Regions from separate parts of the Mesorhizobium sp. 113-3-3 genome, predicted to be linked through region 1. Evidence: riboswitches for the same ligand, from Rfam matches in the RefSeq annotation. Region 1 holds a riboswitch; each other region holds the start of a gene.

Region 1 (7,817 bases):
TTCCCCGGCCTGACGGCGAAGCAGCAGGCGCCGATCAAGGCGCTGAACGCAGAATACGCCAAAACTCGAAGCCGAGTACGAGCATGCCAACGAACTGCCGGCCGATGTTGACGAACGGCTCCCAGGGGCGGCTACGGCTGCACTCATTGTCGGATCTTCGACGAAGTCGGACATCAGACACAGCGCTATCGGAGTGACCGCATTGTTCTGCAACGATTTTCTCATTTGGCACGACACATGCGGGGGCTATCCCGCATGAGCGCTCCGTCAATCTCGATTGATGCGAGCAGGATTCAATCAAGGCGCAGTGCGTCGCTTCTGAAGATCAAGGAGAGAAAAGTATGGCGAGAGCGCGAATTGGCGTGGCGCGGGCAATGACAGCGGCTGTCGTCCTCATCGTTGCGGGACAGGCCGGCGCGGCAGATGTTGGGCAAGCCGCGAGCGTCCCGCAGGCAGAAGCCTGCGTCGCGGAAGCGCCAAGCCCCTGGCAGATCCGCCTGCGTGCGTTGGGGGTGATCACCGAGGATTCGGGCTATGTCAATGCGGTGCCCGGCTCCGGTCTTTCCTATTCGAACACCGTGACGCCGGAACTCGATATCTCCTATTTCTTCACGGACAACATCGCCGCCGAACTCATACTCGGCACCACCTATGCCAACATCGATGGCCAGGGTGCGATCGGCGGGCTGGGCGAGGTCGGCAAGGTTTGGCTGCTGCCGCCCACGCTCACATTGCAGTATCATTTTACCGATTTCGACGCCTTCGAGCCCTACGTCGGCGCCGGCGTGAACTATACGATCTTCTATCATCAGCAAGTCGGCAGCGCCGATGATCTCAAGGTCAAGAACACATTCGGCGCCGCGCTGCAGGTCGGATTCGACTACATGGTGGACGAGCACTGGGGCGTCAACTTCGACGTGAAGAAGCTTTTCCTCAGGCCCGACTTCGACGTCACTGTCGCCGGCACCAAGCTCACAGGCAAGGCCAGGCTCGATCCCTGGTTGATAGGCGCAGGTCTGACCTACCGCTTCTGAGGACGAAGCACACTGAGGGGCACTTTTCGAAGTCCGCGCGCGGATCATCCGTGCCGAGAAGTGGACCCGCGATGGTTCTTAAAGGAGCTGTTGGCATGCGCGTAGAAAACGATCATTGCGACGTGATCGGTGTGCCGGCCGCTCCCACGCAACTTGATCGTCTTTCTTCTGCGATTCTGCGGCAGGGGGGGATGGCGCGAGTGTCGCTTCCAGGCGATCTGGTGACCTGGGCGGCAGCCCGTCACCAGACGCTCAGGCAGATGCTTTCCGACCAGCGTTTCAACAAGGACTGGCGACAGTGGCGGGCGCTGCAGGACGGCGAGATTCCCGAGGATCATCCGCTGATCGGGATATGCAAAGTGGACAACATGACCACGGCGCACGGCGCCGATCACCGGCGCTTGCGCGGCCTGCTGTCCAGCAGCTTCGCGCCCAGTCGGATCGCCTTGCTGGCGCCACGGGTCGAACAAAGCGTCGATCGACTCCTGGCCGACATGGCGCAGCGCGGCGGCAGTGCCGATCTGATGAGCGAGTTCGCCGCTCCGCTGCCCACCAACGTGATCGCCGAACTGTTCGGTTTGCCGGACGAACAGCGCGAAGAGATCGTCGCGCTCACCTACAGCATGGCCAACACCTCCGCCACAGCCGAAGAGGTGCGACAGACGCGGCAGCGCATCCCGGAGTTCTTCCGTCGCCTGATCGCGCTCAAGCGGGGCCAGCTCGGAGATGATCTGGCTTCGGCCCTGATCGTCGCCCGTGACAAAGGCGAGCTCGTTTCCGACACCGAGCTCATCGACATGCTGTTCATGGTGCTCTCTGCGGGCTTCGTGACCACCGCCGGCGTCATCGGCAATGGCGTGCTGGCATTGCTGACGCATCCGCAGCAACTGCACTTGGTGCGCAGCGGCCAAGTTCCGTGGTCACAGGCGATCGAGGAGATCCTGCGCTGGGGCAGCTCAGCGGCCAATCTGCCGTTCCGCTATGCCACCCAGGACGTGGAGATCGACGGATGCATGGTCCGCCGCGGCGATGCCGTCCTGATGGCGTTCCATGCGGCGAACCGGGACGAACAGGCCTTCGGCCCCGGCGCCGACAGGTTCGATGTCACCCGGCGGCACAACCCGCATTTGTCGTTCGGTGAGGGGCCGCATGCCTGCCTGGGCGCTGCGCTGGCGCGCCTGGAATTGCGCTGCGCCTTCCCCGCGCTGTTCGGGCGGCTGGAGGATCTGGCGCTGACCATCGCCGCGGAGGACGTCGTCTACATTCCGTCTTACGTCATTCGCTGCCCGCAGCGCCTGCCGGTCACCTTCCGCCCTTCCATCGCTTAGAGAGTGCGGCATTCACCCCGGATTCGGTGATTCTTGGTTTGCCGGAGTGGCTGGTCTCGCGCGAGGGGGGGCGAGCATGCCCGGTTACGCACGATCGTGGCGCCGGCGTTCAGCAACCGAGGGTGAAGCTGCTCGCGGAGCAGGTCGAGGCGAGCGCCGCGCAGTTTGTCGAGACGCTGGCGGCCCGGCCCCAGTCCGCCCACCTGCGGCGCCACCTCTTCTTTCCGCTTGCGGCCATGGTCATCAGCGCGCTGGAATGCGCAAGCACGCTGAGCGAAGCCGAGCGGGAACAAATACCGGGATTCCCGGCTGACCGTGACGACCTGGCCCGACTTTACGCCCTTTGAGCCCGGCGACCTCGATCTGATCCGGCGTCGCCGATGGGGACAAGGATCTCTCCGAGCCTGCACTGATAAGAGGCGGCATCGTAAGCGGCTTTGGGCGAAAGAGACCGATCAGCGCAAGGGCATTATTCGCATCATCACATAAACATCTCGTTATATGCATTGACAAGGAGCGAAGCTGCTGTGATTGTGCGCATGTCGTGGTTCTCCGCGCGGCACTGCTGTAGCGGAGCTAAGAGGGAAGCCGGTGCGATGCCGGCGCTGCCCCCGCAACTGTTAGCGGCGAGCCAAGCCCATTGGTGTCACTGAGGCGAACGGCCTCGGGAAGACGGGCAGAGGCTTTGACCCGCGAGCCAGGAGACCTGCCACGACGAACAACGTCCACGGGCGGGGTGTCTCGGTGGCCGCGGTAGCTTGGCTTCGTGCCGCCTGCTTGCGCGTTCCTTGTCCCCACGCCCCAACCATCGGGGTATGGCATGACTGTCTCTCAACAAATTCCAGTGGCAACGCTCGGCGTGCCGCGTATCGGTCGACGGCGGGAACTCAAATTCGCGCTTGAAAGCTACTGGTCCGGAAAATCTCCCGCTGCCGACCTGCTCGCGACGGCGAAGGCGCTACGCGCCGCCAGCTGGAGGGAGCAGCACGATCACGGCGTGTCGAAAATCCCGTCCAACGATTTCTCGCTTTATGACCATGTGCTCGACACCGTCATCATGGTCGGCGCCGTGCCGGCACGATACGTCTGGACTGACGGCGAGGTCCCACTCGATACCTATTTCGCCATGGCGCGCGGCGACCAAGGTCAGGCCGCTGATTGTGGACATGCCGGTGACGAGCATGCGGCCAACGGGCATGGCCTTGCCGCGATGGAAATGACCAAATGGTTCGACACCAACTATCACTACATTGTGCCGGAACTTACCGACGATCAGAGCTTTGCCCTCTCGTCGGCGAAACCGGTCGATCATTTCCTCGAGGCCAAGGCGCTCGGCATCCACACGCGCCCGGTCCTGCTTGGACCGGTTAGCTTTCTCAAGTTGGCGAAGTCACCTGAGGAAGGTTTCAACCCTATCGCGCTCCTGCCACGGCTGCTGCCCGTCTACGAGGAGCTCCTGCGGAGGCTGAAGCTCGCGGGAGCCGATTGGGTGCAGATCGATGAGCCGGCGCTCGTGGTCGATCTGGTTCCCAACGAACGGGATGCCCTCCAATTCGCCTACTGCCGGCTGTCAAAAGCAGCACCGGAGTTGAAGATCATGGTCGCTACCTATTTCGGATCGCTGGGAGACAATCTCGAGACCGCAATTTCTCTGCCCGTGGCGGGACTGCACGTCGATCTCGTGCGCGCTCCAGAGCAGTTGGAGACCGTCGGCCGGCTCGCGCAGAAGGAACTTGTGCTCTCGCTCGGGCTGATCGACGGCCGCAACGTCTGGCGCGCGAACCTGCCTGCCATACTTGACCGCATCAAGCCGATCGTCGCCGGCTGGCCGTTGGACCGCGTGGAGATCGCCCCGTCCTGCTCGATGCTGCATGTGCCGATCGACCTGGACATGGAGACGGCACTCGATGCGGACGTGAAATCGTGGCTCGCCTTCGCGGCGCAAAAAACCGACGAGCTGGTCGTGCTCGCCCGTGCCCTGGCTGAAGGCCGGGACGCGGTCGCCGCCGAACTAGAGGCGTCGGCTGAGGCTGCCGCCGCTCGCGCGACATCCGCTAAGGTGCATGATCCGCTCGTCGAAGGTCGGGTCGCCAGCATCAAGGTCGCCATGACGCGCCGGAAGAGCGCATTCGCCGTGCGCTCCAAGCTTCAGGCCGACACGTTTGGCTTGCCATCCTTCCCCACCACGACGATCGGCTCCTTCCCGCAAACAGCCGAGGTTCGCAAGGCGCGGGCAGCCCATGCCAAAGGCGAGCTGAGTTACGTCGACTATGAGGCGTTCCTGAAGAAAGAGATAGAAGCCGCCGTTCGCTGGCAAGAAGAGATCGGACTCGACGTGCTGGTCCACGGCGAATTCGAGCGCAACGATATGGTGCAGTATTTCGCCGAGCAGCTCCGCGGCTTCGCCTTCACGCAACACGGGTGGGTGCAAAGCTACGGCTCGCGCTTTGTGCGACCCCCGATCATCATTGGAGATGTGTCGCGACAACAGCCGATGACACTACACTGGTGGCGATACGCCCAGTCGCTGACGCTAAAGCCGGTGAAGGGCATGCTTACCGGCCCGGTGACGATCCTCAACTGGTCCTTCGTCCGGGACGACCTTGCCCGCCCAGCCGTCTGCCGCCAGGTCGCGCTCGCCATTCGCGATGAAGTGAGCGACCTCGAAAAGGCCGGCGCCAGGATGATCCAGATCGACGAAGCCGCACTGCGCGAGGGCTTGCCGCTGCACGAGGCCGACTGGCAGGCCTATCTCGACTGGGCCGTCGAATGCTTCCGGCTGGCTTCAACAGCGGTCGGCGATGCGACCCAGATCCACACCCATATGTGCTACTCCGAGTTCGGCGATATCGTGGACGCGATTGCCGCAATGGATGCCGATGTGATCTCGATTGAAACTTCGCGCTCGCAGATGGAACTGCTCGATACGCTGCGAACCTTCAAGTATCCGAACGAGATCGGTCCTGGCGTCTATGACATTCACTCGCCGCGGGTCCCGGAAGTGGGGGAGATTTCCAACCTTATCATGCTTGCGCGCGAGCGATTGTCGGATGGCCAACTGTGGGTGAATCCCGACTGCGGTCTCAAAACGCGCAGATGGGAGGAGGTCCGCCCTGCGCTGGTGAACATGGTGGCTGCGGCACGCGCAATTCGGCAAAAAGCGCAGACGGCGTAGGGCTCGGTGCCACTCGCCGGCGGTGAGCGGCAACGCCACACACCGGGCATCCTTGGGGGAGTCTATCCGGCGCGCCCAAGGCAATCGCGCTGCCGGTGACGAAGCGCCTCGGCAAGCTTGGCCTGGCCGCGGCCCTTGTCATGGCGCGTCGAAGTCAGCTGTTCCAGAGGCGGCCGTTGGCGGGCGATTGAAGGAGGCTTGGGCCTCAAATGAGCCGGCCAGAAACGAGAAGGCTCTCCGCCAGCCCGTTTCGGATTATTCCGTATTGGGATAATCGAAATCACTATCGTCTCCCAACCTTGATCGCCGAAACCCCGGTCCCGACCATGGGGAGAAACATCGGCGATCACGCACCCCGGTCCCGGAGCGTGTTCCGAGAAACCGGATGCAGGGCCAAGCTGGGGGAAGGTTCAAACAGCGCTTCTGGAGACTTTTGAGGCGGCATCGACGCTCCACCATCTGCAGCGGGCCAATTCCCGCTCGATGGCGTCTGCCTCTGGCTGCAATCACCATCACCGCGACGGCGAAGCCGAGCGGCCGCAGCTGGCTGGCGGACCCTTGTGTTTTGATGGTGGAAGATCAGGCGCCGGACCAGGAAAGCCGCCGCGGAAAGAGCGGGGTTGGCTTGCTCCTGGCGGAGCCGGCAGGGGTATTTGGACCGCGCTCAATACCGATGCGCAGATGGCCGAAATTCATCCGCGGCATCCTGAATATCAATCGCTGCGCAGAACGCGTGCTTCGAGCGCGGCTGCGACAAAAGCCCGTCGAGCGGTTGGTGGATGGGTCTTACCGCGTAAAACCTGCAGACAGGCGTCCATCGCTATCCTGCGTTTATCGGTCTCATGATGCAGATCCCGCAGCAAGATAGCGGCCGCGTCGTTGACGTCGAACACGATACGCTCCGAGCCGCGGCGGCTAAGCTGAACAACGACTGGTCTCTCAAATCTGGTCAACCCGGTCATCCCCCCTCCCCACAGCCACTATACGGCAAACAGCCGGATCACATTTTTTTATTCAGCCGAACGCGACCGCTGCATCTGCGCCACTGAGCCTGGCCATTGGCTAGCAAGCGATCGCCATGAGCTGCGTCTGGCCATGGTCAGCTTGCTTGCGATCTGCGGTTTTGCAGTCGGTGGTGAGGAACTGCTTCTCATTCGCGTGGTCTAGCTGTGAAACCTGGACATAGTGCACTGTTTGACGCGCCTCGCCAGTCTCAAACTCGTCGTCGAAGTCTACACCTGCACTTTTCCACTGCCCGATCTGCAGGCGGCGATCCACTGCATGGCGGAGGTTGGATCTTCCAATATGGCGACCCGCTTCGCAAAGCCGAAAAAGGCATTGCGCGCCGTGCTTACCGGCTTGCGCCCATCGTACGCATCGTAGCATGCCCTCAGGGCGGCTTCGTGGATCATGTCTCTGCGATCTTCCGGCCATTCGTTGAGAAAATCGATTGCATCCGCAAGGCCGGCAATCTCTTGGATGATGTGCGTTGCGCGCCTCACGAAAAGCGGGCTGCTGAAAGCCTCAGCGTTCATTCGTTCCTCCAACCTTCCAAATAGCCAATTTGTGTGAAGAGGCGCCGCATCGACGCGAGGCGACCCTGACACAATGTGTTGTCAGGGCGATGACGGTTCAAGAGGAAGATCCGCGACGGCGACCGGGCGTGCAGCGATCCGCCAACACATCATGCAATGGCTTTGGTTGCCATCAAACGCGGTCGTCACTATTAAGCTACGAGATGATTCTTACCCGGCTACTCTAATTCCGCAGGAGCGTTTTCATGACCGAAGAAACCGAGAGCAAAGCCGACAACCTCATCGAACTCACCGCCCATGTCGTCTCAGCCTATGTTTCGAACAATCCGGTTCCCGTCGGTGAACTGCCTGGGCTTATCGGCCAGATCCACATCGCATTGAAAGGCACTGCTGGTGGTGCCGCACCAGAAAAATCGGAAGCTCTCAAGCCTGCCGTACCGATCAGAAAATCGGTTACACCCGATTATATTGTCAGCCTTGAGGACGGTAAGAAGTTCAAGTCGCTCAAGCGTCACCTGGCTACCCACTATGGCCTTACGCCCGACGAATATCGCGCAAAATGGGAGCTGCCGGCGGACTATCCCATGGTGGCGCCGAACTACGCTGCGGCGCGCTCGGCATTGGCCAAGACCATGGGTCTGGGCCGCAAGCCGAAGGAACCGGGAGCGCCGGCACCTGCCAAGCGTGCCCGCAAGAAAGCCGCAGCCTGACCGCAATTTTTCAGGATCGACGAAGCAGGCCCGGC
Region 2 (7,817 bases), 1.8 Mb from region 1:
AGAGCCGGCAAATGTGCAAGACGGTCGTGCAACGCCATCTTGGTTAGCGATTGGTGAACGCCCTTGCCTCCGAAGGACAGCCGGACAGGTGGAGCGCGCCGTTTCACAGGCGGTTTCGCACGACCAGCGTGACGACGAAGAAGGCGCCGAGCGAACTGGTGATGATGCCGATCGGCAGTTCCTGCGGCGGCAGCAAGGTCCGCGCCAGAAGATCGCTTGCAAGCAACAGCACGGCTCCGAACAGCGCACAGCTGGCGATCAGGCGCAGATGCAGCGGACCGGCCAGCGGCCGCGACAGATGCGGGATCATCAGCCCGACAAAGCCGATGACGCCGGCGACCGAGACGAGAATTGCCGTCGAGAAGGCGGCGACGAGAAACGTTGTCCTGCGCATCCTCGCCACCGGCACGCCAAGGCTTTCGGCGGCACTTTCACCGGCCAGGAAGGCGTCCAGCCGGCGGTGGTTCCAGAGCCCGTAGGCCGCGATCGTGCCGGCGCCCAAGGCGCCCAGCCAGACATTGTCCCAGCGCGCCAGACCGAGCCCGCCCATCGTCCAGAACAGTACCGAATGGGCGGCGCGCTGGTCGCCGGCAAAGACCAGATAGTTGGTCACGGCCGTGAACAGGAAGGAGACGGCAAGGCCGGCAAGGATCAGCCGTTCGAGTCCCTGCCCCCTCACCCGCGCGACCAGCAGCAGGACGATGCAGGCGGCCAGTATGCCGCCGGTGAAGGCGGCTACTGGCAAGGTCCAGATCCCAAAGCTGTCGCCGAAGACGGTGATGACGGAAACAGCGCCGGCGGCAGCCCCCGACGACAGGCCGAACAGGAAGGGATCGGCGAGATCGTTGCGGGTCACGGTCTGCAGCAAGGCGCCTGTGATGCCAAGGCCGCCGCCGACACAGACCGCCAGGATCGTGCGCGGCAGCCGCAGGTCAACGACGATCTTGCCGACCGGACCCGACACCTGATGCCCGTTCAACCCGACGGCATGGCCAAGCGAGGCGATGACGTCGCTCAGCGGGATCAGCGTCGATCCATAGGCGATCGACATGAGCACGAGGGCGACGACCGCCACCGTGCCCGCCACCATCGCCAGCGCGAATGCCTTGTGCCCTGAAAGCGCACCGGGCCCGGGGGCAAGAAGCATCAGAACGCTTCCGGATGCATCGCCTTGGCGATCTTGCCGATCGCCTCGATGTTGGCGGGCCCGGGCGTCAGTTCGGCGTAGCGCAGCGCCACGAAGCGCTCGTTCTTGACCGCGTCGGTCTCTTTCATCGCCGGATGGGCCTTCAGGAAATCGAGCAGCTTCTTGTAGCCGCCGCCATCCTGGTAATCGAGCAGGATTAGGAATTGCGGGTTGCGCGACGCCACGGTTTCCCAGTCTGTGTTGCCCCAGCTGGTGTCCATGTCGGCCATGATGTTGTCGCCGCCGGCCGCCGTGATCATGGCGCTGGGGATGGCGAATTTTCCGGCGGTGAACGGCTTGTCCTCACCGGAGTCGTAGAGGAACACACGCGTCCCCTTGGCGTTGCCTACCTTGGCGGTGATATCGGCCAGTTGCGCCTTCCAGCCGGAGACGAGCTTTTCCGCGTCCGCCTCCTTGCCAAAGATCTTGCCGAGCTTTTCCACGTCGCCATACAGAAGATCCATCGAGGCGGCGGGGCGGTTCTTGTCGAGATGGACGCAGCTTTCGCTCAGCACCAACGTCTTGATGCCGTGCGGGGCGAGCGTGTCGGGCGTCACGTCGCCGCCGGGCTTCATGCCATAGTACCAGCCGGCGAAGAGGAAATCGGGCTCGACGGCGACGAGATTCTCGATCGTCGGGTATTTGGGCGCGAGTTCCGGGATGGCGCCTTGCTCGACCTTGAATTCGGGACCGACCTTGTACCATCCGGTGATGCCGGTCAGGCCGACGATCGACGGCTGCAGCTTCAGCGCGAAGGCCATCTCGGCCATGTTGAGATCATGGATGACGGCGCGCTTGGGCGGCGCGTCGAAGGTCAGCGGCTTGCCGCAGCTGTCGACGGTGACCGGGAAGGCGAAGGCCGTCGAGGCCAGCAGCGAGAAGACGAGCGACAGTGCAAGACGTTTCACGGATTTTGCTCCTAGGTTGAACTGTGTCGGAAGAAGGGATGGGTTTCGATCAGGAAGGCGGCGCGGCGCGGTTCGGAACATCGAAGACCGTCAGTTCGCGGTCCTCGGTTGGATGGCGCAGGCGAAATACGTCGACACCGAAAATCTCGCGGATCAGTTTCTGGGTCAGCGCCTCGCGGGGTGCTGCCAGCGCATGCAGCCGCGCTTCGTGCATCACCGCGACCCGGGTAGCGAAGGGCGTCACCAGAGCCAGATCGTGCAGCACCGCGATCACCGTCATGCCGAAGCCGGCGACGAGTTCGAGCAGCTCGCCACGGGCGCGCGGATCGAGATGGTTGGTCGGCTCGTCGAGGAACAACACTTTCGGTTGCTGCGCGATGGCGCGCGCCAGCTGGGCGCGCTGGCGTTCGCCGCCCGACAGCGAGCCGATCGTGCGGCCAAGCAGCGGCAACAGGCCGGTCCGGCGCAGCGCGTCGACGACGATGTCGCGCTCCTCGCTCCTGCGTCTGCGGCCCGCATGCGGGACGCGGCCGAGTTCGACATAGTCGATCACCGCCAGCCGCGGGTCCGGCTGGTCGGTCTGGCCGACGACGGCGATGTGCAGCGCGCGCTCGGCGGTCGAGATCCTGTCCATCCGGCACCCGCCAAGCTTCACCTCGCCCGAACTTGGCCTGAGTATGCCCGACAGCATGCGCAGCAGCGTGGTCTTGCCGGCGCCATTGGGGCCGATGATGGCAAGGCGATCGCCCGCAGCGATAGACAGGCTGACGGCGTGGACCAGATCGCGGCCATTCGCCATGGCGCAGAGGTCGCGGGCTTCGAGAAGCGGAATCGTCATCGGTTGTTGCCCGCGCACTTGCCCGGTCCGGGGATGCGGGCCAGCGTCTTGCCGGCCAGTCGCGGCGGCCGTTGTCCGGAATTGCACCAGCCGTCGGCGAGCGAGGCGTAAAGCCTGGCAAATCGCACGAGATCGCCGGCATCGGCCTCGGCGTCGATGGAGCCGAAGAGATAGGAAGCCTTGCCTGGAGCCTGGAAGGCCACCGTGAGCGGCCGCGCGCAGCCCGCCATGCATTCGACGCCTTCGACCGTGAAGCTATGCGCCACGGCGGGCTCATGGTGGGCCGTGAGCCGGGACCGCAAATCGGCACACAGGCCTTCGCCCGACCTGATCCCGGTCGGGATGTCGCGGCAAAGCGTGCACACGATGATGCGATGATCGATGGCGCCGTCCAACGTTCCGTCACTTTCCAAAACTGGCGACGGAAGGATGTTGGCGAGCCGGCCGACAAGACCGACGTCCACGTCTCCTCCCGGCACACCCCGTCCGGTCAACTCAGTGATGGCAGGTCTCCTGGCTCGCGGGTCTCAGCGCAATCCTGCCTTCCCAGCCTTGCCGGCCAGTGGCATGTCGGATCTTGCTCACCGCTTACAGTTGCGGGGGCAGCCACGGCATCAACCTTTTGCGGGTCTCACCGTGTTCCCTTTTCACCCCTCGCCTTTCGACTCGGGGACCATCACCACGCCATCGTAGATTCCCGCCGATCGCGCCGCAACGGTTTTTGGTCCGATCTCGAATGCGCCGGCAAAATCATCTAATTTGTTATAACGTTACATACACAGTCAGGCAACGATGTCAATCAGGGCCGCTACATAGAAGCGCTTTGGATCTTTGTTTTCGATGCTTAGCGACATGCACTAGCCAAGGGCGAGTCTGACGCCTTCGGCGAGATGCTCCGCATCGGCCTTGTTCTCGAACGGAACGCCGCGCAGCGCATAGTCGATCGGTAAAAACGGATCGCCCTCCTCGATGAGGACGATCTGCCGCCGCGCCTTCTCCATGTCGCCCATCTGCGCATAGCAGGCCGCCAGCCTTGTGCGGATCCAGGGCGCCGGGCGCGTCGCCAGCTCCAGCGCTTCCGCCGCCTGCCGGTATTCCCCCATCATATAGAGCGCGAGTGCCCGGTCGAACTGGTACCAGTGCGGGTGCAAGGGATCGATGCGGATGCCGCGCGCCAGCCAGTCGAGCGCCTCGAGCGGCCGGCCGCGCATGGTCAGCAGCATGCCCATCTGCCCGATGCTGTCGGCATCGTAGGGGTTGAGCTGCAGCGCGATGCGCAAATGATGTTCCGCCGCTTCGTGGTCGCGCATATAGAGGCGGATCAGCGACTGCACGCGGTGACCGGTCGGCTGGTCCGGCGACAGAGCGAGGCCCTTGTCGGCAAGGTCGCGCGCATTTTCCAGCACCGCATCTCTGGCACGTCCGAACTCTCCGTCCAAAGCCCGCACCAGGGCAAGATAGGTATAGGCCAGGCCGTAGTTCGGGTCCTTGGCGATGGCCGCCTCGAACAGGATTTCCGCGCTGCGCTGGTCGGTCTGTGCGGGATCGCGCAACATCGCAAAGCCACGCAGCAGAAGCTCGTAGGCGGCAAGGCTGGTTATCGGCTTGCGTGAGGCCTGTTCCAGCCCGGCATTGGCGACCCTCGTGACCAACCGGCTGACGATCTGCTCGACGATCTGACGCTCGATCGCGAACAGGCCATCGCCCTGCGACTGGTAGCGGTCGCCCCAGAGCTGGCTGGCGGTGGCGATGTCGATGAGGCTGACGGCCACGACGACATGCTCGCCCTGCCGGCGCAGCGAGCCCTCAACCAGATAGTCGGCACCGATACGGGCACGGATCTGCGGCCACTCGGCGCGGCCATAGGAGCCGAAAGAAAAACTTGAGTTGCGCGCCAGCACGGTGACCGTGCCGAAGCGAGCGACGCCGTTGATGAGATCCTCGGCGAAACCGTCGACCATGGCCTCGTCGACCGGGTCCCCGCTCTCGTTGCGGAAGCGCACCACCGCCACGATCGGCTGGGCGCCGATCTTCGGCGCGGCTTCCATCCCGGCCGCCAGCATATAGCCGCGCTTGGAGACCGTGCGCACCATCTCTCCGCCCAGCACCTTGCGGATTTCGCGCACCGACTGCGTCAGCGAATCCTCGGTGACATAGACGCCCGGCCAGACGGCATCCATCAGCTCCGACTTCGGCACGACCCGGCCCATGTTGCGGGCAAGGTGCGAGAGCAGCGCATAGGCCTTGGGGCGCAGGAACAGCGGCTCGTTGACGTCACGCAGCGTGCCCATGGCAAGGTCGAGTGTGAACCCGCCAAACCGGAACACCTGGTCGGCAACCGCGGCAGTCATCGGGACACCCCTTCCCCGGGCATGGGATCATGCCGCATCAATTCCCACGTCGACGCGGCACGGACACATGCATTATTGCCCAATGCGCAATTTCGATCAAACTGGCCGTCGACACGGTCAGTAATGTCGGCGCGCCAATGCGAGGAACCATGAACCCGACCGAGAAAGCGCTGTGGTTTGTCGAAAGCCATCTGCCGGAGGCGATCTCGCTGGACGACGTCGCGGCAAGCAGCGGCGTGTCGCGCTTTCATGTGACGCGCGCCTTCGGCGCCGCCACCGGCCGCTCCGTCATGGGCTATATGCGCGCGCGGCGCTTGAGCGAGGCGGCGCGCAGGCTGGCCGAAGGGGCGCCCGACATCCTCTCGGTTGCGCTCGAGGCCGGCTACAACTCGCATGAGGCCTTCACCCGGGCTTTCCGCGACCAGTTCGGCACCACGCCGGAGCTGGTGCGCGCGCAAGGCTCGACCAACACGCTCGACCTCGTGGAGCCTATCCTGATGGACCAGTCCTTTCTCACCAACCTCGAGCCGCCGCGCTTCGAGACCAGCCGGCCGTTCCTGATCGCGGGGCTGGGCGAACGCTACAGTTGCGAAACCAGCGCCGCCATTCCGATGCAGTGGCAGCGCTTTGGCCCGTATATCGGCAACATTCCGGGCGAGACCGGCGACGTCGCCTATGGCGTCTGCGTCAACGGCGACGATGCCGGGAATTTCGACTACATCGCCGGCGTCGAGGTCTCGGACTTTTCCGACCTTCCCCGAGAGTTCAGCCGCGTTCGGGTACCCGCGCAGAAATATGCGGTGTTTTCGCATCGCGAGCACATCTCGACCATCCGCCGCACGGTCAACACGATCTGGAACAAATGGCTGCCGGCCTCAGGGCACGAAATAGCGGACGCGCCGGAATTCGAACGCTACGGCCCGGAGTTCGATCCGCGCAGCGGCAATGGCGGGCTGGAGATCTGGATACCGGTCAAGGGTTAATCGGCACTACAATTTCAAATCCCAGGTCTGACCGACCAGATCCTTGCCGAAGGAATGGTGGCGCTCTTCATCGATCAGCCTGAAGCCGGCCGCCTGGTAGATGCGACGGGCCGAGCCCAGTATGTCGTTGGTCCAAAGCGTCAGCGTCTTGTAACCCTTGGCTCGCGCGAAGGCGATGCATTCGTCGACAAGGCGCGCGCCGATGCCAAGGCCGCGGGCCGAAGGCTCGACATAAAGCAACCTGAGCTTCGCCACCTCGGGCGACTTGCGCACGACGAAGACCGAGCCGACGACCTCGCCATCGCGCTCGGCGATCCAGCTGCACTCCCATTTCGGGTCGAAGGATTTAACGAACTCGCTGAGGATTTCGGCGACCAGTGCCTCGTAGGTTTCGTCCCAGCCATAATCCTGCGCGTAGAGCATCCCCTGTCGGCGGGTGATCCAGCCGATGTCGCCGATCTGCAGCGGCCGCAGCAGATAAGGGACTTGCGGCTCGGCGCTTTCGTCGAGCAGTGCCTGGACCGTGCGCATGGACTTCACGAGCCGGTCCTGCTCGGATGTAGGCAGCCGATCGAGCAGCGCCGCGACCTGATCGTGAGAATCCTTGTTGAGCGGCGCGAAGGCATTCCTGCCCGCCGGCGTCAGCGCGATCGAGGATTGCCTGGCGTCCGAAACCAGCGTCGACCTGGAGATCAGGTCATCACGTTCGAACTTCTTCAACAAACGGCTGACATAGCCGGCGTCGAGACCGAGATCGCGCCCGAGGTCGGTCGCTGTCAGGCCGTCGCGGTGCGCCAGCTCGTAAAGCACGCGCGCCTCGGTCAGCGAGAAGGCGCTTTTCAGCAACCCTTCGTCAAGCAGGCCGATCTGGCGGGTGTAGAAGCGATTGAACGCCCGCACCGCATCGATCAGATGCTTGTTGGGCGCTTCGTTGCCGGGCTGATGGTGAATCGTCATGGGTATCTCCTGCCTTTCACAGGATCATCCATTTACTTGACGGAGTCAACTATGTGACTCGATCACATCATCGGCAACACCGGCCAGCGATCAACGATCCTGCCCTGGGAAAGCACCGCGATCGGCCCGAATTGCTGCAGCATGGCCTCGCTCTGTGTCGGCCGCAGGAACGCGTAATCGCCGGGCCTGGCGACGGCATCGGCGGGCAGACCCATGAATTGCTGGTTGGAAGACAGGCCGAGCAAGCCGTCCGTCTTCATGCCCAGGGGAAAGACAGGCTCGGCCATCCATTTCCCGCCATAGAGATAGCAGCCCTTGCGTGGGAACCGGCCAAGCGCCTGCAGCAGGCGAGAAACGGCCGGCGGGCCCGGCAGCATCGGTTCGACCACCTTCAGGATCGGCGTCGCGATGAAGGCGGCTGGCTTGAAACCATCGAGGCCCGCTGTGTCGAAATCGCTGGGCAGCACGAAAGCCGAACCCATCGACACTTCATTGGCGGCACCACCGTGATGCAGCAGCGCGGTCTTGCTGCCGCCAATGTTCAGGATGCGGCGCTGGTCCGGGCCGAGGCACGCGACGAAAGCGGCGGCCCGC
Region 3 (7,817 bases), 3.0 Mb from region 1:
TTGACGACATTGGGTTTGGTCAAAGTTTGAGCGGTGAAGGCCGCTAAACCCAAGCGGGAAACTCTGGAAATGTTGGACGGAAGAAAGGTCTTTTCGGCCGACAATTGGAAAACCATCTGGCAGGCCAGAGGTGATCCAGACGGCAAGAGTCACCGCAAGGTTTTCGACAATCCGGTTCCTTGTCATCCTTCAGGGTTCCTAACCCTAAAAAACCGCTGATACACACTTCACAAAGAACCCCGGCAAGTCCGGGGTTCTTGTGGCTCTAAGGTTCTATCTCGACATACCGGCAGTTGGCGTAAAATTTTCCCACCTGCCACGTGAAGTGGTGTTCCGATTGATCGGTAGCCGAACAGGTTTCGCCAATGATGTTTTGGCCCTTCGGATTGGTCACTATGGACTTGGCGGTGTAATTCCAGAAACTATCAGCTTGCGGATCATCCGGCTTCGAAAATTCGCTGTACTCAATCGTGCCACATGAGTCGCCAGTTTGAATGGTCGATTGCCAGCGTTTGGTTGAAAAATTAAGGGTGAAGGTCTTATCGAACTTCCAATTGCTGATTTTGCATGTGGAGTTGGCCAAATCTTCGCTTGCTCTGGCCATTGCCTCAGCGTTGGTTCGGTCATGGCTTTTGCAAAAATCGGCAAAGGCTTTCATCATTTTCAGGGTGTCAGCTTTAGCTACTGGCGGCTGCTTGGCCCAATTTTCTTCGAAACCCTTCTTATCGGCCACTTCGGCTGGTGCTTTTCCGCTTTCCAAAGCCTCCACAATGCCGGGATAGGAATCGCATCCCTTGAATTCAGAAGCTGGAGCTTTGAGCAAATCACCCACACCTTTTGCAATGCGTTCTGCCGCTTTCGTCTCGTCCGGTTTGCTAACGGTCGTCTGGGTGAAGTGGCAATGCATCTGATCCACAACCGGTGCATCGCATTCAGCGGTGATTGCGCTTTTCTCGTCGGCATTCAGAACGTAAACGGTGTTTGGCGGGATGTTGTCGGCAAAGGCATTGGTGGATGACATCGATAGGGCGGCAACTATCAAAGCCGCCTGCACTTGAGCACTCATACGAAATCCCTCCACCAGTTAGAGACATATCATTGGGCGTGTTGGTCTGAAAGGTTCGGAAAAACCCACGGAACGCCGGGAATCCGGGCTTTTCTGCTTTCAGGAATTGACCAAACCATGTTCATGGTGATCACCGGCGAGGGCAAGCTGGCCGGCGGCCTGCTGGTCTCGGCCGGCAACGCACTTTTGTTCATGGCGATCTTCTGGGGCAAGGCCGGAAAACGCTTTGGCGGTCGGCGCACCATGACATTTGCTTATTTCGCCATGTCGGCGATGCTTCTGGCCGCAGGCACTGTCGGCGAAACCGTGCCGCTGCTCACCGGCGCTTTCCTGCTGTGCGGCGCGTTCTTCACCATCGCGCTCGATGCGCTGGGGTCGACCGCCTTCATGCGTTCGGTGCGCTCCTATGAGCGGGCGCAGATGGCGGCGGTCTACCGCACCTATCTCGACTTTTCCGAGCTGACGCCGCCGCTGGTCTATTCCGTCGTGCTGGCCTTCTTCGGATTGGGCTCGGTTTTCGTCACGCTCGGCCTGCTGGCGGCGGTGTGCGGCTTCGTCACCTGGCGCTATCTGCCGAAGTCGCTTTGATCTTCAGGGCTTGGGTGCAAGTGCGCCATGGCGCTCGCGCACCCAGTTGTGGAAGCGGTGCAGCTCATACTCCTCGGGCATCAGTACGCCGGCGGCGTGGCGCATCGAGCGCAGGCCTCTCTGGTTGACCTCGCAGATCGCCGCGTCCTCTTCCAGCACCTGTGAGCCAAAGGCGACGATGTTGTCGATGTCGGTCACGGCCAGCGCCTCGGGCGCGAAGAGCCATTCCGCGACAAGCTCCGTCTGTTCGGGACCGAGCGGCACCAGGCGCACGGTCCTAACATAGTCGACATGACCGACGATGAACATCGACGGCAGGCTGGTGGCGTAGGTCTGGCCGGCGGCGCGTTCGGCTGGTGTCAGGCCTGAGAAGACCGGCCCATGCGTCTTGCCGTCACTCGACCATGTTTCGGCGCCGGCGCGCAGGCCGCCGGAAAATTCCGGCGCGTCATTGTCGGCGTGGCGTGTCCATTCGGGATCGTCGTGCCGGCTCATCAGGCCGCGGCCATAGATCGGCACCAGCCGCGACAGGTCCTTGTGCACGCCCGGACAATGCAGGCACTCGTTGAAGTTTTCCCAAAAGATCTTCCAGTTGCAGTGCATCACCTTGCGCAGCACATGGCCCGATAGCAGCGTTTCCAGCGGCCAGTTGCCGAGATCGCCGGAGGCCGGGTCGAAGGAGGCCTGCGCGGAGCCCGCCGCATCCTCCTGCAGATTGACGAAGACGAAGCCGCGCCACACCGAGAGCGCGACGCGATAGAGCGGATGGTCGGCCTTGTCGAAGCCGTCCGGCAGCGATTTTGAAGGCACGCGTACGAGGTCGCCGCGCTGCGAATAGGACCAGGCATGGTAGGGGCACGTGATCAGCCGCGCCTTCAGCCGGCCTTCGCTCTCCTGGCAAAGCTGCGAGCCGCGATGCCGGCAAGTGTTGTGGAAGGCACGCAGTTCGCCGGTGTCGTCGCGCAGCACGATGATGTCCTGCGTGCCGATGCGGAATCGGCGGAAGGCCAGCGGCTCTGCCAAATCGGCCTCGCGGCAGACGAGCAGCCAGTTTTTGTACCAGATGGCGTCGAGGTCGCGCTGGTAAGCCGCTTCATCCCAATAGGCCGACGTGGGCAGGGTCGATTCGACCTGGGTCAGGCCATTGTAAGGGGCGCGCTCGCTGGCAGTGGGCTACATGGCTGGCTTCCTGTGAAGCGATCAGCCGACACCCGGCCAGGAGAATTGTCAATTGTCGTGCCTGGAGACGGCATGGCGCAATCGCGCTGGTTGTCGGCGGAATTTGGTTTGCCGCGTGTCGCGATTTTCCCTATAGTCATGCAGTCGTCGGTTCCGTTTTGGAGCCAAGAGGGAATGCGGTGCGGGCGAAGTTCTTGCCCAATGCCGTGGCTGCCCCCGCAACTGTGTGCGGTAGTCCTCTCCATATGCCACTGAAGATTCGTCTTCGGGAAGGTGGGGAAGGGCGCTGATCCGCGAGCCAGGAGACCTGCCGACGACGGCAAAACTGACAGGCCCTCGGGTGGAGGGTGAAAGGACAAGATATGAATACCGCTTCCGTCTCCCTCGGCGCCTCCGTCTCCTCGCAGTCGCGCTTCATGCAGCTGGCGCTTGCCGCGCTGCTCGGCACGTTCATCATCGGCTTTGTCGGCTTCTCGCATATCGAAGCGGTCCACAATGCCGGTCATGACAACCGGCATTCGATGGCGTTTCCCTGCCACTGACGAGGATCTGACATCATGAATCTGTTTCGCAACGTCGTGTTCATCGCGGCGATAGCAGGGCTCGTGGCCGGCGTCGTCCTCGCCTGCATGCAGGCCTATGCCACCGTGCCGCTGATCCTCAAGGCGGAAGTCTACGAACAGGCCGAAGGCGGCCACAGCCATGACCATGCCGCCGCGCCCGCGGCGCCGGCCAATGCTGCCAGCGGCAACGCCATGAGCTCTGCCGCGCCGGCGGCATCGAACGCCATGAGCGCCGCCACCCCGGCTCCGGCCGTTGCCGCTGCTCCGGCCGAAGACGAGGGCTGGGCGCCGGCCGACGGCTTCGAGCGCTTCGCCTTCAACGTGATGTCCAATGTCGTCACCGGCATCGGCTTCGCGCTGATCCTGGTCGCAGTGTCGGAATTCGCCGGCGGCATCGGCAATTGGCGCCAGGGCGTGTTCTGGGGCCTGGCCGGCTTTGCCATCTTCACTTTGGCGCCAGGTCTCGGCCTGCCGCCGGAACTGCCGGCCATGCCGGCGGCGGACCTCACGCAGCGCCAGATCTGGTGGGTGGCGACCGTGATTGCAACCGCTATCGGGCTCGGCCTGATCGCGTTCCGCAAGTCGCTGCCTCTGGCCATCCTAGCCGTGGCGCTGATCGTTGCTCCGCACATTGTCGGCGCGCCGCAGCCCGACAGCTTCGAGACGCCGATCCCGGAAGGCCTGCATCACCAGTTCGTGGTGGCGGTGACGCTGACCAATCTGGTGTTCTGGCTGGTGCTCGGCGCCGTCGTCGGCGTGGTGCGCGGACGCTTCACCGGCACCGCGACCAGCCTGCGCGACAGCTTTGCCTGATCGCAACGAACTGACCTTCATCATCGGCGGTGCGCGCTCCGGCAAGAGCGCGCATGCCGAAACCCTGGCGACGGCCTTGCCCGCGCCATGGACCTATATCGCGACAGGCCAGGCCTATGATGACGAGATGCGCGAGCGCATCGCGCTGCACCGCTCGCGGCGCGGCGAGGGCTGGACGACAGTCGACGCACCGCTCGATCTTGCCGCCGCGCTCGAGGCGTTGCCCGACAACCAGCCGGTACTGGTCGACTGCCTGACGCTATGGCTGACCAATCATATGCTGGCCGATCACGACGTCGTCGCCGAGTGCCGGCGGCTGGCGGATGTGTTGTCGCGGCCGCGCGGACCCTGGTTCGTGGTCTCCAACGAAGTCGGGCAAGGCATCGTGCCCGACAATGCCCTGGCGCGCCGTTTTCGCGATGACGCCGGCCGGCTCAACCAGCATGTCGCTGCAATTGCAGATACGGTGCTGCTGATGGTGGCGGGGCTGCCGCTCAAGGTGAAGTGACATGACCGACATCGACAATAAGGACGAAGAGCGCCATCGCGCCAAGATGGCCAAGCGCAAGGCCGTGCAGGATGCCGAGGTGGCGGCCAAGACGATCGAAAAGGGGTTGTTGATCGTTAACACCGGTCCGGGCAAGGGCAAGACCACGGCCGCCTTCGGCCTGGCGCTGCGGATGCTCGGCTATGGCAAGCGCGTCGGCGTCGTGCAGTTCATCAAGGGCAAATGGCACACCGGCGAGAAGGATGCGTTTGCTGCCTTCGGCGATCGCGTTGTCTGGCACGCGATGGGCGAGGGTTTTACCTGGGAGACGCAGGATCTGAAGCGCGATATCGCGGCCGCCGAAACTGCCTGGGCCAAGGCGCTGGAGTTGATCGCCGATCCCTCGATCAGCCTTGTCGTGCTCGATGAACTCAACATCGCGCTACGCTACGATTATCTCGATCTCGACAAGGTGGTTGCCGAGCTGAAGGCGCGCCGCGAGGGCCTGCATGTCGTCGTCACCGGCCGCAACGCCAAGCCGGCGTTGGTCGAAGCGGCGGACCTGGTTACCGAAATGGGCGTGACCAAGCACCACTTTTCAGCAGGCGTGAAGGCGCAGCAGGGGATAGAGTTCTAGTCGCTTGGCAAGCGGGAGCGTTGTTTTTGGAACAAGCTGTAATCGTCTATCTTCGTCTCAATGACGGTCAGTTTGGAACGCTGCGAGAGCACGAACCCGTTCGCGCGTTGGAGGAACGGTTAGAGCAAGCCGTTGGAAGTGCTTCGGTCGGAGAGTTTGACGGCGATTTGTTTGGTGAGGGTGAGTGCGTCCTCTACATGTACGGGCCAGATGCTGAACGACTTTTTGCCGTGATCGAACCTATATTGAAATCGTCTCACGTGGCTGCCGGCGGGTATGCGATCAAGAGGTTCGGCGAGGCAGCTGATCCAAGCGCAAAGGAAATCCGCGTCACTTGGTAGGTTGGGTTTCGATCTACTCAGGCCAAGATGACGACGACCGAAACCAGCCCAAACAGCGCGATCAGCAGATAGTCGGCCATGCGGTAGAGTTTCAGCGCCCGCCGGATGTCGCCGCTGTCCACGTCGCGGCGGCCGCCTTCGCCCATGAAGGCGTCGTCGACCATGATGCCGCCATAGCTGCGCGGCCCGGCAAGCGCCAGGCCAAGCGCGCCCGCCATGGCCGCTTCCGGCCAGCCAGCATTGGGTGAGCGGTGCTTTTTCGCATCGCGCCACACCGCCTGCCAGGCGCTGGCGGGATCGGCACCCTTGACCAGGAAAGACGCCAGCACGATCAGCAGCGCCGTCAGCCGCGACGCCGGCAGGTTGATCCAGTCGTCGAAGCGCGCCGCCGCCCAGCCGAAAGCCTCGTGGCGCGGGGTGCGGTGGCCGATCATCGAATCGGCGGTGTTGGCGGCCTTGTAGGCGGCGCCGCCGGCCAGCCCGCCGAGACCGGTCCAGAAGGCGGGCGCGACGATGCCGTCGGAAAAATTCTCAGCCAGGCTCTCGATCGCCGCGCGGCAGACGGCGGCGCGGTCGAGCGCTTCGGGATCGCGGCCGACGATGCGCGAGACGGCGACACGACCCATGGCGAGGCCGCCCGAATCGAGCGCGTCAGCCACGGCCTCGACATGTTCGTAGAGGCTCTTTTGCGACAGAAACGATGTTGCCAGAAGGACGGCGATAAAGAATCCCAGGGGAACGAACCAGAGCAGGACAAGCTGCACGCCGAGGCCGATCACCGCCGGAACCAGCACGATGAGCAGCAGCGCCTGGACGCCACGTTGGCGACGCAACGCGTCGGGATCAGTGGCGCGGTTGAGCCTCAAGTCGAGAAAGGATATCAGCCTGCCGAACCACGTCACCGGATGGCCGATGGCGCGGAAGAGCCAGTCCGGGTAACCCAGGACGAATTCGACGGCCAGTGACAGGAAAGCGATCAGGACTGACATGAAGCTTCTTGAAGGAGCGGTGGACCATGGTGGAAGTCTTGGCCGGGCGAGGGCGCTTTTCCCCAACGCCCCTCAGCCTTTCGTCGACCTTTCGACCGGTATCAACCCGCACTCCTACCCGCTTTTCGACCTGCCCGCCACCTCGCTGTGGCGATTGCCGGAAGCCGCGCGGGCGCGCGAGCTGACGGAGATCGCCGCCAGCACCTATGGCGCGCCATCGCCGGCCAATGTGGTCGCGGCGCCCGGCACGCAGATCCTACTGCCGCGCGTGGCGTCTCTGGTCAGACCCGGCAAGGCATTGGTGCTGGGACCGACCTATGCCGAACATGCGCGCGCAGCGGCGATCGCCGGGCATGAGGTCACCGAAGTCACCGATTTTGCCAAGCTGGCGCAGGCCGACCTTGCCATCATCGTCAACCCGAATAACCCGGATGGGCGCGTCATCGAGCGCGACCGGTTGCTGGCGCTGGCCGCCGGGCTGCGCGCCAGAGGCGGGCTGCTGGTCGTCGACGAGGCCTTCATGGATGTCGGCCCGCGCGAGCACAGCCTCGCCGGCGACGTCAATCGAGGCGGGCTCGTCGTGCTGCGCTCGTTCGGCAAGTTCTTTGGGCTGGCCGGACTACGGCTTGGCTTCGCGCTTACCGATGCAGCAGCGGTTGGCCGGCTGGAGACGCAATTCGGGCCATGGGCGGTCGCCGGCCCGGCGCTGGAATACGGCATTCGCGCGCTTGCCGATATTGGCTGGCAGGACGCGATGCGGGCATCGCTTGCCGAGGCATCCGCTCGGCTGGACGCATTGTTCGGCCGTTTCGGCGCGCCTGTCGCGGGCGGCACCACATTGTTCCGCTATCTCGGCCTGCCGGATGCCGCCGGCCTGTTTTCCGCGCTTGGCGAGAGGGGCATTCTGCTTCGCCATTTCAGCGACCGGCCGTTTGTCTTGCGGGCCGGCCTGCCGGGGAGTGAGGAGGAGTGGCAGCGGCTCGAATCGGCCCTTGCCGATTGGGCGACGCGGCGCGAGGATCGCAAAAAGGGTTCAAAACAATGATCCATGTCTGCTCGCTGGCGAAGGTCGAGGAAACGGTGGCCAGGACCGGCGCCGATCGCATGCTGTCGCTGCTCTCAGTCGGAACCGAGGTGACGCGTCCGGTCTCGAT
Region 4 (7,817 bases), 3.1 Mb from region 1:
CGGACTTCCGCGTCGCCGACATAGGCGTCGTGCACGGCCTCGATCAGCGCGCCCGAAATGGCATTTGTGGTTTCGGCAAAGCCGACAAGCCGGTCGACCGTCTCGGCGAATTCCGAGGCGCCGCGCGGGCCGTGCCGCATCTGGCCCGATATGAAGCGGGCATTGACGGCGCGGGCGCGCACCACCCGCGACACGGCCTCACTGATCGAGCGCGGCTTCGGCTTTTGCGGGTCCGTGGTGTCGAGCACGATGACGTCGGCATTCCGGCCAAGCGCGGCAAGGGCGGCCGAAAACCCGCCGATGAAGGCGACGTCGGCGGAGCCTTCGAGAATGTCGCGGCCAGGGTCGTCGCCGGTGTGCACGAGCAGGTCGGCCTCGGCGATGCGGGTCTCGAAGGCGCCGGGGGCGGAGATGCCTTCGCCGCCGGCGCCGCCATAGGCATGCGAGGTGGCGTCGAGATAGGCGCGGCCGATTTCTTCGCGCGCACCCCAGTCGCCGCTCGACAACAAATCTTCCACGCCGGCGCCGTAAGTGCCGGGCGAGGTGCCGAAAATGCGCGGGCTGATCTTGCCGTCGGCGCGTGTCCTGGCCGCGAGCGGGTTTTCCGAATCCTCTTCGTCGCGCGCGGCAACGGCGTTGGCGGCGGCGTCGATCAGCGCGATCTGGGTCGGGAACATGTCGCGGAACAGGCCCGATATGCGCCAGGTGACGTCGACGCGCGGGCGGCCGAGCGTGGCCGGCGGCAGCACCTCGATGCCGGTGATGCGGCCTGTGGCGGCATCCCATTGTGGCCGACAGCCCATCAGCGCCAGGCCTTGGGCGATCTCCTCTCCGCCGGTACGCAGCGAGGCCGAACCCCAGAGGTCGATGACCAGCGAGTGCGGCCAGTCGCCATGCGATTGCAGATAGCCGCGCACCACTTCTTCCGCCGCCGCCTTGCCCAGATCATAGGCGGTCGGCGTCGGCATTGTGCGTGGATCCGATGTGAACAGATTGCGGCCGGTGGGGAGCACGTCTGAGCGGCCACGCGCCGGTGCGCCGGCCGGACCGGCCTTGACGTGGCGGCCATCGAGCGCGGCAAGCAGCGCCGATCTTTCAGCCTCGGCACTCTGGCGGCGCATGGCATCGGGCTCGTCCTCAGCCGCACGGCCGTAAATATGCAGGCCGTCCTTGATGGCGAAATCCTTGAGGTCGCAGAGCCAGGAATCGATGCGGCGCAGCGCCTCGTCGGGCGCGTCGGTCCCGGCGACGCCGGCTTCGGCGGCAAGGCCGGTCTTTTGGGCGGTGTCGACGATCAGCTTGGCCAAGCGATCGCGGCGGCGGCGGTCGAGGCCGTCGGCCTGGGCGTATTCGTCGACCAGGCGCTCGAGTTTGTGCTGCTCCTCATCCAGTCCGGCGCCGGTCAGCCGCGGCGGCAGATGGCCAAGGGTGACGGCGGCGATGCGCCGCTTGGCCTGCGCCGCTTCGCCGGGGTTGGAGACGATGAAGGGATAGATGACGGGCAGCGAGCCGGTGACGATCTCGGGGAAGCAGCTTTGCGACAGCGCGACCGTCTTGCCGGGCAACCATTCCAGCGTGCCGTGGGCGCCGACATGGACCAGGGCGTGGACGCCGAGCGATTTGCGCAGCCAGAGACCGAAGGCGATCAGGGCGTGGCGCGGCGGCAGCGTCGGGTCGTGGTAGTCGGCGCGGCGATCCTCGGAGCGGCCGCGATCGGGAGCCAGCGCCACGGTGATGTTGCCGAAGGTCGCGGCGCGGAAGGGGAAGTGCTGTTTGCCTGATGGTGAAGGCTGGCGCGACGCGCCCCCCTCTGTCCTGCCGGACCCGGCCCTTCGCTGTCGCTCCGGGCGTTGGTCGCTCGGAAGGCCAAGCAATTGGCTTTCCGTCCGCTGCGCGGACCACTCCTCACCCCCCTCAAGGGAGGAGATTGCTCCTTCACGCCCGCTTTCACCAATTTCCACGGGTGAAGAGGGAAGGCCGCCGCTGGAACTGCCAATCTCCCCCCTAGTGGGGGAGATGTCCGGCAGGACAGAGGGGGGCGCATTGACGTGAGCTTCGTCATTGGTGTTGCCCCACGCACCCTCGACTGCATCGTATGCGGCCTTGGGCAACTCCGTGGACAAGCGAAGGTAGTCGTCCAGACTCAACCCCCGATCGCCCCGCTCCAGTAAACCCAACAGCTCACGCGCCGTTTGCGGAATCCCCCCAACCACATAACCCTGCTCCTTTAGGTCATGCAGCATGGCCAGCACGCTCGACGGGACATCCAGGCCGACCGCATAGCCAGTCCTGCCCGGCGCGCTCGGGTAGTCCGGGATCAGGATGGCCAGTTTTCGCTCGGTGCGGGGTGTCGCCTGCAGCTTGATGTAGGCCGCCACACGGTCGGCCACCTGCGCCACGCGATCCGGTTCCGGCCGATTGGCGAAGGCGCGGTGGCCAAGTGCGGGATCGACATCGCTTTCGCCCTTGAAGGAAATGGCGCCGGCGAGGATGCGGCCGTCCAGTTCGGGCAGCACGACATGCATGGCGAGGTCGGCGGGTGCCAGGCCGCGCTGGTTGTTCTCCCAGACGTCGCGGCGGGTGGTGGCGACGATGACCTGGAAGACGGGCACGCCGGCGCGGTCGAAAAGGGTTTCCACGCCGGGTTCGGCGCCGGAGGCGAAGGCGGTCGCGGTGATGATGGCGGCGGGTTTGAGCGCGGCGAGGGCCGTTTCGACGAAGGCCAGGGAGGCCGGGTCTTTCAGGCTGGAGACGAAGATGGGAACAGGCGCCATGCCGCGCTGGCGCAGCGCTTCAAAAAGGGCGTCGATGGGCGCGACGTCGGCGGCCAGCAGCATCGAGCGGTAGAAGAGGATCGGCACGACCTTTCCCTCCCCCTCGAGGGGAGGGTGGCCCGCAGGGCCGGGTGGGGTCGGTACGACCGGACGCGACGTTTCTTTGCGTTGGCGCGCTTCGGAGAGGACCCCACCCCCGGCCTGCGGCCGGACCCTCCCCTCGAGGGGGAGGGGGACGACGCCGCGGTTCGGCTCGTAGTAGCCCGCTTTCGGCACGCTGACCGGCTCAGTCACATAAGCATCCTGCCCAGCCAACCCCGCCAGCCGCTGCACCAGTGCGCCCATATTGGCCGGGCCGCCCTCGCGGAAATAGCCGAGCAGCGCGTCCAATTCCTGGCGCGGCAGCGTCGAGGCTTCGATCAGCCTGAGATCCTCGTCGTGGCTTTCGCCGGGAAGCAGCGCCAGTTTTATGCCGCGCTCGCGTGCGGTCGAGGCCAACTGGTCACAGCCATAGCGCCACCAGTCGTAGCCGCCGAGGATGCGCACCAGTATGATCTTGGCGTGGCGCGCGACACTGTCGATCCAGAGATCGACGGACATCGGATGGCGAAGGTCGCGCAGTGCCGCCAGCCGCATCGAGGGCAGGCGGCCGGCATCCGCCTTCCACGCGGTAGCAAGTCCGGCGAGATCGCTGTCGGTGAAGGACAGGGCCACGATATCCGCTGGCGTCTGCCGCAGATCGACCGGCTCGGCGAGATCGTCGAGCGAGGCGGAGGTCGTGGTGAGGATATGCATCGCGGCCCGTGTCTGAAAATCAGCCGGCGAGTATACGCTCGATTGCCGGGCGGTTCAGCCCCTTGAGGCCGATGACGACGAGGCGCGAGCGGCGGTCGTCCTCGGCGGTCCAGGCGCGGTCATAGTAATGATTGACGCGCGGGCCGACGGCCTGCAGCAGGAGCCGCATCGGCTTGCCGCCGACTTCGACGAAGCCTTTCACGCGCAGCACGTTTTCCTGTTCGGCCGCGGTGGCGACGCGCTTGGCCAGTTCGTCCGGATTGGCGATCGACGGGATGTCGACGATGAAGGTGTCGAAATCGTCATGCTCGTGGTCGAAGGCGCCGTCATGGTGGGATTTGCGGTTCTCGATGTCGTCCTCGACGGCGAGACCGAGCCCGAGCAGCACCGAGGGATCGACCTTGCCGTGCGAGGTCGGCACGATCTTCACGGCGCGGGCGGAGTGTTCGCCAATGATGGCGTTGGCGCGGGCCGAACCGGCGGCGTCCATCAGGTCACTCTTCGACAGGATGATCAGGTCGGCGCAGGCGATCTGGTCCTCGAACAATTCCTCGACCGGGTCGTCATGGTCGAGGGAGTCGTCAGCAGTCCTCTGCGCCTGCAGGGCGTCCATGTCGTTGGCGACGCGGCCTTCGGCAAGTGCGGGGCCGTCGACCACGGCGATGACGCCATCGACGGTGACGCGGCTCTTCACCGTCGGCCACTGGAACGCCTGGACCAGCGGCTTGGGCAGAGCGAGGCCGGAGGTTTCGATCAGGATGTGGTCGACCTTGGGGTTGAGCGACAGGATCTGGTCGAGCGCCGGTACGAAATCGTCGGCCACGGTGCAGCAGATGCAGCCATTGGCCAGTTCGACGATGTTTTCCTCCGGACAGGTGTCGATGCCGCACCCCTTCAAAATCTCGCCGTCGATGCCGATGTCGCCGAACTCGTTGACGATGATGGCAATGCGCTTGCCGCCGGCGTTTTCCAGGAGATGGCGGACCAGCGTCGTCTTGCCGGCGCCGAGGAAGCCGGTGACGACGGTACAGGGGACGCGGGATACGGAAGCGCTCATGATCAATCCTTCAACAGGCCGAGGGGAGGAATACGGGCAACGAGGCCGCGCTTGAGGGAATCGGGCCGGCCACGCCAGGGGATGAGGCCGTCCGTCGAGATGGCGAAGAGCTTCGCGCCGGTGACGAGGTCGGCGCCGCTGGCCACGGTCAGGTCGCCGAAGACATAGCTCCAGCAGCCGTCGCGCAGGATGGCGGCGCTCAGCCGGCGCTTGCAATTGCCGAGGCATTCGACCGTGCGGATGCGGATGTTTTCATCCGATGCGGCGCGTCGCGTGTCGTCAGCCAACAGTTCGCCGGCGCGGGGGTGGGCGTCGGAGCCGGTCTCGTCGCGACAGGACGCGCAGACGATGACGGTGACGCCGGCCAAGGCTTCGCTGTCGGCGGATGAGATATCCGCTGTGCCAGCCGAAAAACTGCCGTTCTGGTCCAAAAAACCGGGCTCCTTGCCCGGAAACCCGCCGGGCGATCGGATTCTTTTGTCGCAGACGGCAGGTCTCCTGGCTCGCGGGTCATCGCCTTGGGTGCCGCCTTCCCGGGAAACTCCCAGTGGCTTTCGGCCTTGGCTCATCGCTTACAGTTGCGGGGACAGCCGCGGATTTGAGATTTTTCACCCCGCACCGCATTCCCTCTTAGCCCCTGCCGTTGCGGGCAGGGGACCGTCTGGACCGGATTTAGGCTTTTGCGGGTAGCGGTGTCAACGCGGGCTTACGACACCGTCATGTCGGCCAGCGCCGGACCCAGATCGCCGGCGGACGTCACGTCCATGCGTTCAAGGCCGAGCCAGCCCTGCATCTGTTTCAATTCCTCGAACAGTTGCGCGGCGGTTTCGGGCGGCGCGCCGGGCTCGGCGTAGGCGGCGTGGACGCGCAGCACGCTGGCCGGCCGGTCCGCCTTGAGGTCGACGCGGGCGACGATCCGGTCGCCGAGCAGGAAGGGGAGGACGTAGTAGCCGTATTGGCGCTTTTCGACCGGCGTGTAGATCTCGATGCGGTAGTGGAAATCGAACAGCCGCTCCGAGCGCGAGCGCTCGAAGACGACCGGATCGAATGGCGCGAGCAAAGCGCGCGCCTCGATTTTCCGGGGCAGGCGGGCATCCTTGTGAAGGTAAGCCGGCTTGTCCCAACCCTCGACTCGCACCTGCAGCAGTTCTCCAGTCTCGACCAGTTCCTCCAGCCGGCCCTTCATGTCGGCCGGCGACAGCCGAAAGTAGTCGCGCAAATCGCCTGATGTCGCGATGCCATGGGCGCGGGCGGAAATGCGCAGCAATTCGCGGTGCGCGTCCTCCGGGGTGGGCACCGGCAGGTCGAGGATCGCCTGCGGCAGCACGCGCTCGGGCAGGTCGTAGAAGCGCTCGAAGCCGCGGCGGTGCGCCGTCGTGATACGCCCGGCCCAGAACAGCCACTCGAAGGCATGCTTGGCATGGCTCCAGCCCCACCAGCCGCCGGAGCCTTTCTGGCCTTCCAGTGCCGAAGCGGCGATCGGACCGCGCTCGGCGACCGCGCGGTAGATCTCTTCTATATAGGCGGCGTGCTCGCGGCCCCATTTGGCCAGGCCCAGATACATCTCGTCGCCCCGTTCGGCGCGCTGCATGCGCCAGCGCATCAGCGGATAGGTCTCGACCGGCAGGAAGGAGGCCTCGTGCGCCCAGTATTCGAAGACCGTGCGCTTGCGCGTCACGGCGGCATTGTCGAGCAGAGCGAGCGGGTAGGGGCCAAGCCGCGAATAGAGCGGCATGTAGTGCGCGCGCACCACCGCGCTGACGGAATCGATCTGCAGCAGGCCGGTGCGAGAGAGCACGCGGGCGAAGTGGCGGCGGTCGGGCGTTCCGCCGGGACGAGGGTCGAGAAACCCTTGAGCGGCCAGCGCGATGCGGCGGGCCATGGGAAGCGAGATCTTTTCCTTCATGCAGGCATCACTCTGAGGGGGCTTGGCTGTGCGTCTGACCGGTGATTCCGGCCCATGCTAGCAGGGTTTTGGCGGCAATCCTGTCAGGAGAGAAAAGTGGAGTAAAAAACGAAGGAAATCAAACAGGAGCGGATCGGACCAGTTTCTTCGGATATGCCGTCCAGGTCGGTGTTTTGAACAAGGTTTGACTTGCTTCGCTGGAAGTGCTGCGCTAACCCTCGCCGCGTTGCAGCATAGGCCCCTTAAAACGGTTCAGCGGTTAATCTGTCACGCTTCCGCATTAAGGTCCGGTGCTGTAATCAAAGTGGATTGGCGCCAACGGAAAGCCGCTGCATGAACGCACTCCTCAGTTCATACCTGCCCATCGTCCTGTTCATCGGCGTGGCGCTGGTCGTCGGCCTGGCGCTGCTGGCCGCACCGTTCCTGGTGGCCTACCGCAATCCCGACCCCGAAAAGCTTTCCGCCTACGAGTGCGGTTTCAACTCGTTCGACGACGCCCGCATGAAATTCGACATCCGTTTCTACCTGGTGTCGATCCTGTTCATCATCTTCGACCTCGAAGTGGCCTTCCTGTTTCCCTGGGCGGTGTCCTTCACGAAGATCGGCATGCTGGGTTTCTGGTCGATGATGGTGTTTTTGGCAGTGCTGACCATCGGCTTTGCCTATGAATGGAAAAAAGGAGCGCTGGAATGGGATTGAACGACAGTTCAGGCACCCTCGTCGCGCCGAAGCCGAAGGGCATTATCGATCCCAACACCGGAAGGCCGGTGGGGGAGGACGATCCCTTCTTCCTCGAAATCAACAATGAGCTCGCCGACAAGGGGTTCCTGGTCACCTCGACCGAGGCGCTGATCACCTGGGCGCGCTCGGGCTCGCTGATGTTCATGACCTTCGGTCTGGCGTGCTGCGCGGTGGAGATGATCCACACCTCGATGCCGCGCTACGACTCGGAGCGTTTCGGCGTCGCGCCGCGCGCCTCGCCGCGCCAGTCTGACATCATGATCGTCGCCGGCACGCTGACCAACAAGATGGCGCCGGCGCTGCGCAAGGTCTACGACCAGATGCCGGAGCCGCGCTACGTCATCTCGATGGGCTCCTGCGCCAATGGCGGCGGCTACTACCACTATTCCTATTCGGTGGTGCGCGGCTGCGACCGCGTCGTGCCGGTCGACATCTATGTGCCCGGCTGCCCGCCGAGCGCCGAAGCTTTGCTCTACGGCATTCTTCTCCTGCAGAAGAAAATCCGCCGCACCGGCACGATCGAACGGTAAATCCATGGCCGCAT

Evidence for each region. A riboswitch is a leader RNA that binds a small molecule or an ion and turns the genes downstream of it on or off. The one in region 1 is predicted to bind cobalamin.
Region 2: linked by a shared signal. The riboswitch ahead of JG746_RS23565 (DUF1636 family protein) and the one ahead of metE (5-methyltetrahydropteroyltriglutamate--homocysteine S-methyltransferase) in region 1 are both predicted to bind cobalamin.
Region 3: linked by a shared signal. The riboswitch ahead of JG746_RS17335 (CbtB domain-containing protein) and the one ahead of metE (5-methyltetrahydropteroyltriglutamate--homocysteine S-methyltransferase) in region 1 are both predicted to bind cobalamin.
Region 4: linked by a shared signal. The riboswitch ahead of JG746_RS17035 (DUF1636 family protein) and the one ahead of metE (5-methyltetrahydropteroyltriglutamate--homocysteine S-methyltransferase) in region 1 are both predicted to bind cobalamin.

What each region holds. Positions count from the first base shown of each region.
Region 1 covers NZ_AP023243.1:6,581,633-6,589,449, forward strand. The annotation lists gene JG746_RS31690 (OmpW/AlkL family protein) at 342-1,034, shown strand; gene JG746_RS31695 (cytochrome P450 family protein) at 1,130-2,362, shown strand; partial or broken gene JG746_RS31700 (cytochrome P450) at 2,329-2,616, shown strand; cobalamin riboswitch at 2,891-3,090, shown strand; gene metE (5-methyltetrahydropteroyltriglutamate--homocysteine S-methyltransferase) at 3,207-5,537, shown strand; gene JG746_RS31710 (DUF982 domain-containing protein) at 6,251-6,499, opposite strand; gene JG746_RS31715 (DUF982 domain-containing protein) at 6,770-7,072, opposite strand; gene JG746_RS31720 (MucR family transcriptional regulator) at 7,318-7,782, shown strand.
Region 2 covers NZ_AP023243.1:4,796,933-4,804,749, forward strand. The annotation lists gene JG746_RS23550 (FecCD family ABC transporter permease) at 104-1,147, opposite strand; gene JG746_RS23555 (ABC transporter substrate-binding protein) at 1,147-2,094, opposite strand; gene JG746_RS23560 (ABC transporter ATP-binding protein) at 2,144-2,932, opposite strand; gene JG746_RS23565 (DUF1636 family protein) at 2,929-3,327, opposite strand; cobalamin riboswitch at 3,419-3,625, opposite strand; gene JG746_RS23570 (winged helix-turn-helix domain-containing tetratricopeptide repeat protein) at 3,790-5,283, opposite strand; gene JG746_RS23575 (AraC family transcriptional regulator) at 5,433-6,266, shown strand; gene JG746_RS23580 (bifunctional helix-turn-helix transcriptional regulator/GNAT family N-acetyltransferase) at 6,273-7,223, opposite strand; gene JG746_RS23585 (alanine racemase) at 7,286-7,817, opposite strand, start outside.
Region 3 covers NZ_AP023243.1:3,561,015-3,568,831, forward strand. The annotation lists gene JG746_RS17315 (hypothetical protein) at 1-30, shown strand, start outside; gene JG746_RS17320 (hypothetical protein) at 266-1,066, opposite strand; gene JG746_RS17325 (MFS transporter) at 1,184-1,654, shown strand; gene JG746_RS17330 (aromatic ring-hydroxylating oxygenase subunit alpha) at 1,658-2,794, opposite strand; cobalamin riboswitch at 2,965-3,162, shown strand; gene JG746_RS17335 (CbtB domain-containing protein) at 3,196-3,375, shown strand; gene JG746_RS17340 (CbtA family protein) at 3,391-4,209, shown strand; gene cobU (bifunctional adenosylcobinamide kinase/adenosylcobinamide-phosphate guanylyltransferase) at 4,202-4,717, shown strand; gene cobO (cob(I)yrinic acid a,c-diamide adenosyltransferase) at 4,719-5,333, shown strand; gene JG746_RS17355 (hypothetical protein) at 5,360-5,674, shown strand; gene cbiB (adenosylcobinamide-phosphate synthase CbiB) at 5,692-6,663, opposite strand; gene cobD (threonine-phosphate decarboxylase CobD) at 6,662-7,708, shown strand; gene JG746_RS17370 (tyrosine phosphatase family protein) at 7,705-7,817, shown strand, end outside.
Region 4 covers NZ_AP023243.1:3,496,050-3,503,866, forward strand. The annotation lists gene JG746_RS17025 (cobaltochelatase subunit CobN) at 1-3,569, opposite strand, end outside; gene cobW (cobalamin biosynthesis protein CobW) at 3,589-4,626, opposite strand; gene JG746_RS17035 (DUF1636 family protein) at 4,629-5,057, opposite strand; cobalamin riboswitch at 5,098-5,303, opposite strand; gene JG746_RS17040 (winged helix-turn-helix domain-containing protein) at 5,333-6,532, opposite strand; gene JG746_RS17045 (NADH-quinone oxidoreductase subunit A) at 6,866-7,231, shown strand; gene JG746_RS17050 (NuoB/complex I 20 kDa subunit family protein) at 7,222-7,803, shown strand; gene JG746_RS17055 (NADH-quinone oxidoreductase subunit C) at 7,808-7,817, shown strand, end outside.